DNA from 2 places in the Gordonia sp. VNK1 genome. Region 2 is predicted to be linked to the other one. Evidence: predicted binding sites of a transcription regulator. Region 2 holds the regulator's gene; the other holds the start of a gene.
What was found. The regulator LexA, encoded in region 2, represses DNA repair genes until DNA is damaged. The targets are predictions, from matches to a motif close to CGAACANNTGTTCG.
Positions count from the first base shown of each region.

Region 1 (5,784 bases), on a different contig from region 2:
TTGGCGGCGAGCCGATCCCGGGTACTGGTGGGAATCACTCCCGGTTCCCGTGATGTCGGTGGTGCGGCCGGTGGGTCGGCGAACCGGTAACGACGTAACCCGCCGAAGAAGTCTTCGAGGGTTTCCGCCGGCCCCGGAATGTTCAAGCCTTCCGGGGTGGTGAAAATCGTGACCAGCCGACCGTTCTCATCCCGGTACTGGTCATCGAGCCAGCGGGAGTGCGTCTTCTGCAGGTGATGTCCCCGGCACTTCGCGTTGAGTCCGTCGGGGGTGGTCAGCCCACCGAGTTCGGGATGCTCGTGGTCGTATTCGTGCACGTGATCACAATCCCCGTCGAACGCGTTTCCCCGGCAGGCGGGGATCACGCACTCGCCGTGGCGAATCCGGATGAATGTGTCCAATGCCGTTGACAGCCGGTACGGATCCGACGGCAACGCCGACGGGAGTTCGACGTCCTCGGGATTGACGCCCTTGGGCACCAGCCGTCGGATCGTGGTCGGGAAACGGCTGATCAGATCGAGGACCTGCTCGGGGATGACCGCACCCTGCCCGACGAGGTAGCCGAGGTTGCCGTCGATCGGCGTCTCGGCGGCCGATTCGGTGTCGGCAGAGGATGATTCGCTGCCGGTTGACGCGGTGTCGGATTGGTCGGTGTCGGTCGCCGCATCAGGACGCGGGTCATCGGCAGCAGCGCTCTCCTTGGGCATCGACATCCGCGCCATACCCGCGCGGGTATCCGCGGTCGGCTCCCGCTCAGTGTCGGGTCCGCGTGCGGGTTCCGCGGCGAGTTCCGTTTCGGCAGTTCCACTCTCCTCGTCAGAGCTGCCCTCCTCGAGCAAGGACATCTGCGCCACACCCGCATCGGTGTCGGCATCCGCATCGGTGTCGGCATCCGCAGTCGACTTGGGCTCGAGAGCCGGTTCGGCCTTCGGTTCCGAACGCCGGGACTGCACCACCGATTCGGTTGCACCACCCCCGGATTCGCGGTCGGCGGCAGAACTCCGCTGTTCCTGCTGATCTTGTTCCTGCTGTTCTTGTTGTCGTTGGCGTTCCTCGATTGCCGCGGCGGTGGTCTCATCGGCGATGACGTGCAACACGATCTGCACATCCGGAATACAGCCGGGTTCCGGAATGTCGGCCGGGCAGTCCTCGTTGCCGCAGTCACAGGTGAACTGCGTCCCCGACAACAACGAGTACATGGCATCGGCCTGACGTTGCCGCCGCGTCCGCGGATCCTTCCGGCAGGCGCAGTCGGCCAGGGCCGCGATCGTCTTCTCCGCGATCGTGATGTGTTCGGCGGACATGGTGCCGGTGATCTCCCCGGTCCCATCGCCCTCAAAGTGGACGAACACAGCCCGCTTGTCCAGGTTCCGCTTCCGCGGTTCCCGCACCGCATCCGGAGCATGCTGGAAGACAATCTTGTCGACCATGTCCCGCAAACTCGTCGCCGGCCACTGCCCAGTCCGCTCGAACAACCGCTCCGCGATCGCCGCATCCACCAGCGCGGTGTTCGGATGCATCTCCGGTCCCGGATCGAGCAGGTTGGTGCGATCGATCAGCGTCCGGAACTGACTGTGACTGATCCGCCCCTCCCGCAATGCCCGCCCGGTCTTCGGCAGCCGGGTGGCCATCACGATCGCCTCATCCAGCATCCGCCGTGTCGTCACCATCGCCAGATTCCGGGTCCGGGAGATGTGTTCGGCCGCGATCTGCGCGTACTCCGCCGACTCATCCAACGGGCGATCGGTCAGACACCTCACCACATACGCGGTGAAATACGAATCCAGCCACGCCATATACGAACGACACCGATCCAACTCGGTCATCGCCACCAGTACTTCGTTGATCGAATGCTGATCCAACCGATCCGGATCCACCCCGAACAGAAACTCCAGCGGCAACCCCGGCCACGGCGACGGCCCCTGCTTCAGCAACGCATCGCGCACATCCCCACGAATCCGCGCGCTCCATGGAATGGTGCTCACCCTCGCCCCCTCGAACAAGATGACCGTCGAAGCTCTCTTCGATCTGACCATCATTGTAGAGACGGGCACCGACAAAACCGTTCACGCCGGGAACCGGCCCCGGAATCTGCGGATCGACAAACCTGTGGGGATGGAGGCTGACCACCACATGCCCGGGGCGGTGTCAGACCGAGTAGCGCTCCCGTAGTGAATTCTGCTGCGACTCGTCGATACCCAGACCCTGCGCGAAGTAGCCTTCGATGTCGCCGTACTCCTTCGTCACGGTCGCGAAGGCAGTGTCGAGATAGACGGCGTCGACGCCCAGGATCGGCAGGAGGATGTCGGGATCGCCGCCCTCGGCCGCGAATTGGTCGAACAACGGCTTGAGGGCGGGAACAAGGCGGTCGTTGGTCAGCAGGTAGTCGTGGTAGACATCCCCTTTGGACACACCCATCAGGGTCAGAAACGACGCCGCAGCCCAGCCGGTGCGATCCTTGCCGGTGGTGCAGTGGAACAGTGACGGCTCGGGATGCTCACCGAGCAGCCCGCGATAGAACGTCCGGTAGCCGGTCAGTGCGCTCGGAAGATTCACCAGTTCGGAGTAGGTTCCGGAGATGAGTTCCTGGGCCTTGCCGCCCTTGAGTTCCGCGGTTGCCATCGCCACGGTCTTGGGGTCGGAGAGGAACTTTCCGATGTTGGCCGGGATGGCCATGCCGGCGTCGGCAAGCACGTCGAGGTGGACGTCGGTGACGTCGGGGAGATCCGGGTCCGGCAACGCCGTCCGCTCCACGCTCGACCGCAGATCGTAGATGGTGCGCACGCCGAGCTTCTCGAACTCGGCGAGGTCGGCCGACGCCATCGAGGAGAAATCGGTCGACCGGTACAGCATTCCGGTCCGGACGCTGCCGGCGCCGGCGGGATAGCCGCCGAGGTCACGGAGGTTGGGCAGGGTCGAAATCGGACTGGGGGCACCGGGTGTTGTCGTCACGATCCAATCATCGCAGCGCGGTGTTCGGGTCAGTGGGTTGGAGTGGGATCCGCTCGCGCGATGTCACAGATCCGCTCCGGCTGTTGACACGGAGTTGTCGCCGCCCGGCACCCATCCGCGCCGACCCGCCGGACTCGGTCGGCCCGACAGCCGCATAGTGTTCGGATATCCTGAACACCATGCCCGGGTCCGACGAGTCCACCTCCGCCCAGATCGGCTGCCGCATCCGTGCGGCACGAGTCGCCCGCGGAGTGTCGCTACGCGAGTTCGCCCGCCGGCTCGGCGTCAGTGCGGCGACCCTCAGCGCCACCGAGACCGGTGGCACCGGCATCAGCGTCGACCGTCTCGCAGCCATCGCCGACGCACTCGGCGTGGCACCCGGCGAACTTCTCGGCATGCAGTCGCACACCGTCGAAAGTGAAATGACCACAACCACTCTCGATCGTTCCGGTCCACTGCCCCGCTGGCGCTTCTACGAAGGGCCCGACGTCACGGACCCGGTTCTCGCCGCGGCGTTGCGGTGCATCGTCGAGCGCGGCTATCACGGATGCTCCATCCGTGACATCGCCGAGAGCGCCGGGTTGTCGATCGCGTCGCTCTACCATCACCACGCGAGCAAACAAGCCATGCTCGTGGCCCTGTTCGACCTGGCGATGACCGACCTTCTCGATCGCGTCGGCGGCGCTCGCGACGAGGCGGGAGACGATCCGGTCCGAGCCCTGCGCCTGATGACCGAGAGCCTGGTGCTCTATCACAGCCACCGGCGCCGACTGTCCTTCCTCGCGTCCACCGAGATGCGCAGTCTCGTCGAACCCGACCGCCGGCGCATCGCCGATCGGCGCACCTCGCTGCAGCGAATGTTCGACGTGGAGGTGGAAAACGGTGCCGCACAGGGACTATTCCTGGTCGCTCGCCCGCGTGAGGCCGCACGCGCGGTGGTGGGATTGTGCATCGCGGTGGCCGACTGGTTCGACCCGGAGGGCTTATCGACTCCCGAGGAGTTGGCAACCACCTACGCGGGCTACGCCCTCAACCTGATGGACGTGCGTCGTCCGTAGGACGAAGTGTTCGGATATTCCGAACGCTCTGCCACGTCTTTCCGGGCAGTCCGGACCCACTGTCGCCGTATGCACCGGCTATTGACAACGACTGCCTGGTTGGCCACCCTGAGGTGACCGATCGATCGTTCGCTTTCGCGGCGATCGGCCTCGACCGACGAGAGGACCTCATAGTGAGCACACCGTCCACCCTGCACGGCCGCACCGCGATCATCTCCGGCGGAAGCCGTGGCATCGGCGAGGCGATCGCCGTGCGATTGGCGCGGGCGGGGGCCAACGTCACGTTGCTCGCCAAGACCGCGGAGCCCCATCCAAAGCTGCCCGGGACCATCTACACCGCCGCGCAGGCGATCGAGGAGGCCGGCGGAGCGGCGCTGCCCATCGTCGGCGACGTTCGGGACGATCAGCAGGTGGCCGATGCCGTGGCGCAGACCGTTGACCGTTTCGGCGGCGTCGACATCGTCGTCAACAATGCGAGCGCGCTCGATCTGACCGCCACCGAGCAGATCGACATGAAACGCTACGACCTGATGCAGGACATCAATGCGCGCGGATCATTCGTGTTGGCCAAGAACGCGATTCCGTATCTGCGCAAGTCCGATCACGCACATGTGCTGACGCTGTCGCCACCGATCACGCTCGACCCGCAGTGGTTCGACTCGATCGGGACGGCCTACACGGTGTCCAAGTTCTCGATGACCCTTGTCGCGCTCGGTCTGGCCCGCGAGTTGGCCGCCGACGGTGTCGCGTCGAACACCCTGTGGCCGCGGACCACGATCAGTACCGCCGCGGTGCGAAACATCCTCAGCGAGAAGCTGATCGAGCGCAGCCGGAGCACCGAGATCATGTCCGACGCCGCGTACGCGATCCTGTCGAAGTCGCCGGACACGGCGACCGGCCAGTGCTACATCGACGACGATGTCCTTGCCGCCGAAGGCGTCACCGACTTCTCCCGCTATCGCACGGTCGACAGCGATGACGACCTCGAGTTGGACTTCTGGATGACGCGGCGCTGACCATCGTCTCGCAGATTCCGGGGCCGGCGTGGGTACCGGCTCCGTCACGAGTCGGCGTCATCAACGCCGGGGATCGCACACACCCCGTCGACGCACACGGCCCCCGACTGGCCCAGCATCTCGAATGCCGGTGTCGGCGGCAGTGTTTCGTCGTTGGTCGTCTCGGTCCGGTCCGGTGTCTCGTCAGGCATCGACGTTCTCCTGAGCCGCCTTGCGGAGCACGTCGGCGAAGGTCTCCGGTGACTGGGCACCGGAGACGCCGTATCGCCCGTTGATGACGAAGAACGGGACGCCGCTGATGCCGTAGGCGCGGGCCTGGGCGATGTCGGCGCTCACCGCGTCGGCGTATTCACCGGATTCAAGCGAGGCCGTGACCTGCTCCCGGTCGAGGCCGATGTCGGCGGCGAGGTCCGCGAGGTCGCCGATGCGTCCGATGTGGCGTCCCTCGGTGAAGTAGGCGCGGAACAGGCGCTCGACCATGTCGAGTTGTCGGCCCTGCGCCTTCGCGTGATGCAGCAGTTCGTGCGCCTTGAGCGTCTTGGTGTGCTGGAGGGCGTCGAAGTCGTAGTCGAGTCCCGACTCGGCGGCGATCGCGGTGACCTGGGCGAGCATCTGCTCGACCTGTGCGCGGGGCATTCCCTTGTACTCGGCCAGGAACTCGATCTCGGTGCCGTCGAAGTCGACGGGCGTGTCCGGGGCCAGCTCAAAGCTGTGGTAGGTCACCACGACTCGATCAGAGAGGCCGGAATCGGCCAGTC
Region 1 is NZ_JBDZDJ010000030.1:18,796-24,579, reverse strand. It holds gene ABLE94_RS24220 (DUF222 domain-containing protein) at 1-1,985, opposite strand, end outside; gene ABLE94_RS24215 (tyrosine-protein phosphatase) at 2,149-2,952, opposite strand; gene ABLE94_RS24210 (TetR-type transcription factor C-terminal domain-containing protein) at 3,132-4,010, shown strand; gene ABLE94_RS24205 (SDR family oxidoreductase) at 4,184-5,026, shown strand; gene ABLE94_RS24200 (hypothetical protein) at 5,071-5,217, opposite strand; gene ABLE94_RS24195 (DsbA family oxidoreductase) at 5,210-5,784, opposite strand, start outside.
Region 1: ABLE94_RS24220 (DUF222 domain-containing protein) is a predicted target of LexA. The motif match lies at 2,013-2,026, and genes of this name have one in related genera.

Region 2 (5,784 bases):
GATCGGCCGACGACGGCCGAAACGAACCTCGAACGAAGGGCAGCGCAGTGAACGATCAGCAGGCTCAGGAACTGCGTGGGACCCCCGTGGTCGGCGGGAAGGCCTACGGGCCGGTGGTTCGCCCCGGCGAGCGCGTCGCCCCGGTGCATGACACCGCGACGATCCCGGAGGACGCGCGGGAGGCGGAGCAGTCCCGCTTCGTCGACGCGGCCGGGCTGGTGGCCGCCCGGCTGCGCGAACGTGCCTCACATGCCTCCGGTGCGGCCGCCGAGGTTCTCATCGCCACCGCCGGCCTCGCCGAGGACCGCGGCTGGATCGGTGCGGCGGGCAAGCTGATCTCCTCCGGGTCGTCGGCCGCATCGGCCGCGACCGCGGCGACCGACCAGTTCGCCGCGCTCTTCACCAAACTCGGCGGTCTGATGGCCGAACGCGTCACCGATCTCAACGATGTCCGCGATCGGGTCGTGGCCGAGTTGCTCGGACAACCCGAACCGGGTGTGCCGGTGCCCACCGAGCCGTCGGTGCTCTGCGCCGACGATCTGGCGCCGGCCGACACCGCCGGCCTCGATCCCAAACTGGTCACCGCGCTGGTGACGCGACTCGGCGGGCCGACCAGTCACACCGCGATCATCGCCCGGCAGCTGGGCATCCCGTGCATCGTCGCGGTCGCCGACCTCGACGAGGTACCCGCCGGAACCCTGGTGCTCGTCGACGGCACCGCCGGAACCGTTGTGCTGGAACCGGATCCGGAGCAGGCGCAGGCGGCCGTCGACGAGAGCCGGCGCGAGGCGGAACTCGTCGCGGGCTGGTCGGGGCCGGGGCACACCGCCGACGGTCACGAGGCGGCCATCCTGGCCAACGTCGCCGACGGTGTCTCCGCGCGCGCCGCCACCGCCTATCCGGTCGAGGGAGTGGGCCTGTTCCGGACCGAACTGGCCTTCCTCGACAGCGCCGAGGCACCCACGGTGGCCGAGCAGACCGAGCTCTACCGCGAGGTGCTCGAGGCGTTCGGGGGCAAGAAGGTCGTCGTGCGGACGCTCGACGCGGGTTCGGACAAGCCGTTGAAATTCGTCGACCACGGCACCGAGGCCAACCCCGCTCTGGGGGTCCGGGGTAATCGGATCACCGCTCGGCATCCGGAGATCCGCGCCGGGCAACTCGACGCCATCGCGGCGGCCGCCCGGGAGACCGGCAGCACTCCATGGGTGATGGCACCGATGATCGCCTCGGCCGACGAGGCCGCGGAGTTCGCGGCACAGGTCCGCGGGCGTGGTCTGGTCGCCGGGGTGATGGTCGAGATCCCGTCCGCCGCGATCCTCGCGTCGTCGATCCTCGCCGAGGTCGACTTCGTGTCGATCGGAACCAACGATCTGACGCAGTACACGATGGCCGCCGACCGCATGTCGGCCGATCTGGCCGAACTCACCGATCCGTGGCAGCCCGCGGTGCTCGCGCTCATCTCGATGGTGGCCGAGGCCGGGAAACGTACGGGTAAACCGGTCGGCGTCTGCGGTGAGGCCGCCGCCGACCCGCTGCTGGCCTGCGTACTCGTCGGACTCGGCGTCACCTCGCTGTCGAGTGCTCCGGCGGCGTCGGCGGCGGTCGGTGCCAAACTCGGCGGCGTCACACTCGATGCGTGCCGTGCCGCGGCGAGTGCTGCCCTCGCGACCGCCTCCCCGGCGGCCGCACGTGAGGCCGCCACCGCGGCGCTCGCCGGCTGAATTTCGGCGAGCGCCGCACCGGGCGGGCCCGGAGCCGGATCAGATCCGGCGCATCACCGTGACGACCTTGCCCAGGATGGCGGCGTCGTCGCCGGGGATGGGTTCGAAATGCTCGTTGTGCGGCATCAGCCACACGTGACCGTCCTTGCGCTTGAAGGTCTTCACGGTCGCCTCGCCGTCGATCATCGCGGCGACGATGTCACCGTTGTCGGCCACGTTCTGCTGCCGGACGACGACCCAGTCGCCGTCACAGATCGCGGCGTCGATCATCGACTCGCCGACCACCTTCAGCAGGAACAGTGAACCCTCGCCGACGAGTTCACGCGGCAGCGGGAAGACGTCCTCGACGGCCTCCTCGGCGAGGATCGGTCCACCGGCCGCGATGCGCCCGAGAACCGGGACGAAGGTCGGGGCGGGCAGATTCGACGCGACCGCGGTGTCGTCCGGTGGGGTGTGCTCGCCGTCCTGCACGTTGACCGCGCGTGGGCGGTTGTGGTCGCGCTTGAGCAGTCCCTTGCGTTCCAGTGTCCGCAGCTGATGGGCGACCGACGACGTCGAGGCCAGCCCGACGGCGTCGCCGATCTCGCGGATGCTCGGCGGATAGCCGCGCTCGCGCACCGACTTGCGGATCACATCGAGCACGCCCCGCTGACGCGGCGTGAGCGAGGCCTCCGCGGCCGCCGCGTCGAACGGGACCTCCGGCTCGTCGGCGGCGGCCGATCCGCGGCCGCGCTTGGTCGACGACGTCGACGTCGTCGAACGTCGGTTCTTCTCACTCATCGGGTGTTCGATCCTTTCGGTCGGAAACTCTGTTGTGGTCGGACGGTGTTGTCGGTGGTCCGGTGCGGTCGGTTGTCCCGTGCAGTCGGTGGTCCGGTGCGGCCGGGGTTTGTCCGCGGGTCTGCGCTGCTGGTCAACGGCCAGGTTAGTCCAGGTCACCGACAACTTCAAACATTTGTTCGACGTGTTGCGAGAAATTGTCGGAGGTGCGTGATAGAACTTCGAACATCAGTTCCTCGAACGAGTGATCGAGATCGGAGACTCTCATGCAGAACACCTTGGTTCGCAGTGAAACCGCAGGTCAGGCGCGTCGGGCGACGGTTCGGCGCACCCCGTCCGGTGCCCGTTTCGGTGCCGCTCCCGATGCCCGGGGTGCGGCGCGAGACGATGTCACGCCCCGGCGCGGCGCGATCGTGCATGCCGGACGGCCGGTGCCGGCTCGCCGCGCCACCCCGGCGGCGCGGCACCGGCACCTCCACCGCCCGGCCGACAATCGTCCGGTCGACCGGCCCCGGGTCGCGATCCCCAGGCGCCCGGCCGGGACGCCGTGCGCCGCGCCCGCGTCGCAGTCCCGTCGGGCGGGCCGTCGCGGTGCCGCGGTGGCCCTGCTGACCGGGGTGGCGCTGGCGATGCTGGTGTGGCTGATCGGTGTCGCCGGCAGCGATTACCAGGAATCCACCGCCCCCACGCCGGTGGCCACGCAGGTGGTGCACGTCCGGGCGGGGGAGTCGCTGAACTCCGTCGCCGCGCGCGTCGCGCCCGAGATGCCGCGGCAGGCGGTCATCGACGAGATCGTCGAGCTCAACGACATGGGTGGCAGCGCCCTGCGTGTCGGTCAGGCGCTGCTGACGCCCGCATATCGCTGAGCGGTGAGGCGCTATTCTCGATGCATGCGCTGCCCGTTCTGCAGGAATGATGACACCAAGGTCATCGACTCCCGAGTCGCCGACGAGGGACAGGCGATCCGTCGTCGCCGTTCGTGCAGCGCCTGTGGCCGACGATTCTCCACCGTGGAGACCGCCGTGCTGGCGGTGGTTAAGCGCAACGGCGTCACCGAACCGTTCAGTCGGGAGAAGGTGATGCGCGGGGTGCGCCGCGCCTGCCAGGGACGGCACGTCCACGAGGACGATCTGGCCCAGTTGGCGCAGCAGGTCGAAGAGACGGTGCGCGCCTCGGGCGTCGCGGAGATCCCCAGCAACGAGGTCGGTCTCGCCATTCTCAAACCGTTGCGTGACCTCGACGAGGTCGCCTATCTCCGGTTCGCGTCGGTGTACCGGTCGTTCGATTCCCTCGAGGACTTCCAACGCGAGATCGACGATCTGCAGGGCAATCTCACGCGGCGCAACGGCACGGATGCGCCCGATGCCCTCTCAGCCGAGTCGATCCAGGGTTCGTAGCGCACGCTTCTCCGAGATCGGATATCGGGTGCCCAGCCGCTGGGCGAACAGACCCACCCGCAGTTCCTCGACCATCCAATGCGCCTGTTCGTTGACGAGATCGCGACGGGCCTCGGGTACCTCGGCGAGTCGCTGATTCCACCGCCCGGTGACCCGGTCGAGCGTGCCCATGGCCGCCCGGTCCCGGTCCGCCGATCCCGGAAGGTGTTCCAGCCGTTCGCGTGCGGCCGCCAGATATCTCGGGAGTTCGGCCAGGTGCTCACGCGGGGTGGCCAGCACGAAGCCGTCGAAGATCAGGTTGGCCAGTTGCTCGGCGACGTCGTCGGCGGCGACCTGACCGGAATGCTCATCGATCGCCTGACGCAGCGGCGCGACCATCCGGAGTGCGTTGACGGCCGAGGCGAGATACTCCGGTGCGGCCGAACGTACGCGCGGACCGAGTGCGGCGGCCAGCGCATCGAACTGCTGCGGTGACCGCACCCGGGCCGCCGCGTCGACGTCGACGAGGTCCCGGATGGCCCGCCTGGTGCAGTCGGCGAAGAACTCGCTGGAATCCCGGTAGGGGTTCTGGCTCAACGCGAGTCGCCCGGCGGGGTCGAGGCCCGACGATGCCTTCGACGAGAGCCCGGTGATGGTGTGGTCGAGCAGCGCGATGACACCGACGACCCGCATCCGGTTGGCCTCGTCCTCGGTGGCGGCGGTGGCCCGCGCGACGCCCACGGATCGGCCGGGATCCCCGACGGCACGCAACGTGGGATGGCGGGTGATGTGTTGGCCCGCGACGTCGGCGGTCTCGGTGGCCGCCAGGGTGCCGAGCCCGTCGGCGGTCCAGGTGGTGTACACCGCGGCCGGGGGTGTCGGTCGACGGTCCGCTCCGTCGGCGGTGAGATCTGTGAACGACTTGCTGCGCCTGCGGATCTCGCCCGAATCGTCGATGACGGCGAAGGTGATCCGCAGGTGGGCGGGCAGGCGGTCGACGGCGAAGTCCGCCGGTGTCACGGTGTGCCGGGTGATCGTCGACAACTCGCGGGCCAGCCCACGGACCAGTGGTTCGGAGCGCGGCGTCAGCCGGGACAGGGCCAGATCGGCGAAGCGCTGTGCCGGGGCCATTGTCTTGCGAAGCTGTTTGGGCAGGGTCTTGACGAGTTCGGTGGCCAGTTCCGATCGCATTCCCGGTACCAGCCAATCGAATCCGGCGTTGCGGACGTGGGGGAGCAGGGCCTGCGGAATGACGACGGTGACCCCGTCGTCGGGTGCGCCCGGCTCGAATCGGTAGCGCAGTTCCAGGCGGGTGTCGCCCTGCTGCCATGCCCCCGGATAGTCGGTGTCGGCGACGGCGACGTCGGCGGCCACATCGGCGGGGGTCAGATCCAGCAGGGTCGGGTCGGTGCGCCGCGCCGACTTCCACCACGTGTCGAAATGCCGCGCCGAGGTCACCTCGGCGGGGATGCGCTTGTCGTAGAACTCGTAGAGCTGCTCCTCGGAGATCACCACGTCGCGACGCCGGGCGCGGTGCTCGACGTCGGCGGCCTCGGTCAGCAACTGCCGATTCTGTTCGAAGAAACGATGATTCGTCCGCCAGTCGCCCTCGACGAGGGCATGGCGGATGAACAGGTCGCGCGACACCTCGGGGTCGATCGGGCCGTAGTTGACGCGTCGGCGCGCCACCAGCGTCACGCCGTAGAGGGTGACGCGCTCATAGGCCATCGCGGCGCCGCGCGTGGAGGACCAGTGCGGTTCGCTGTGGGTGCGTTTCACCAGATCGCCGGCGAGCTTCTCCGCCCACAACGGGTCGACCCCGGCCACCGTGTGCGCGAACAGCCGGGACGTCTCGATGATCTCGGCGGCCATCAGGAAGGCCGGCGGTTTCCTGGACACCGACGACC
Region 2 is NZ_JBDZDJ010000003.1:40,508-46,291, reverse strand. It holds gene ptsP (phosphoenolpyruvate--protein phosphotransferase) at 1-1,721, shown strand, start outside; gene lexA (transcriptional repressor LexA) at 1,761-2,501, opposite strand; gene ABLE94_RS04145 (LysM peptidoglycan-binding domain-containing protein) at 2,768-3,367, shown strand; gene nrdR (transcriptional regulator NrdR) at 3,392-3,898, shown strand; gene hrpA (ATP-dependent RNA helicase HrpA) at 3,872-5,784, opposite strand, start outside.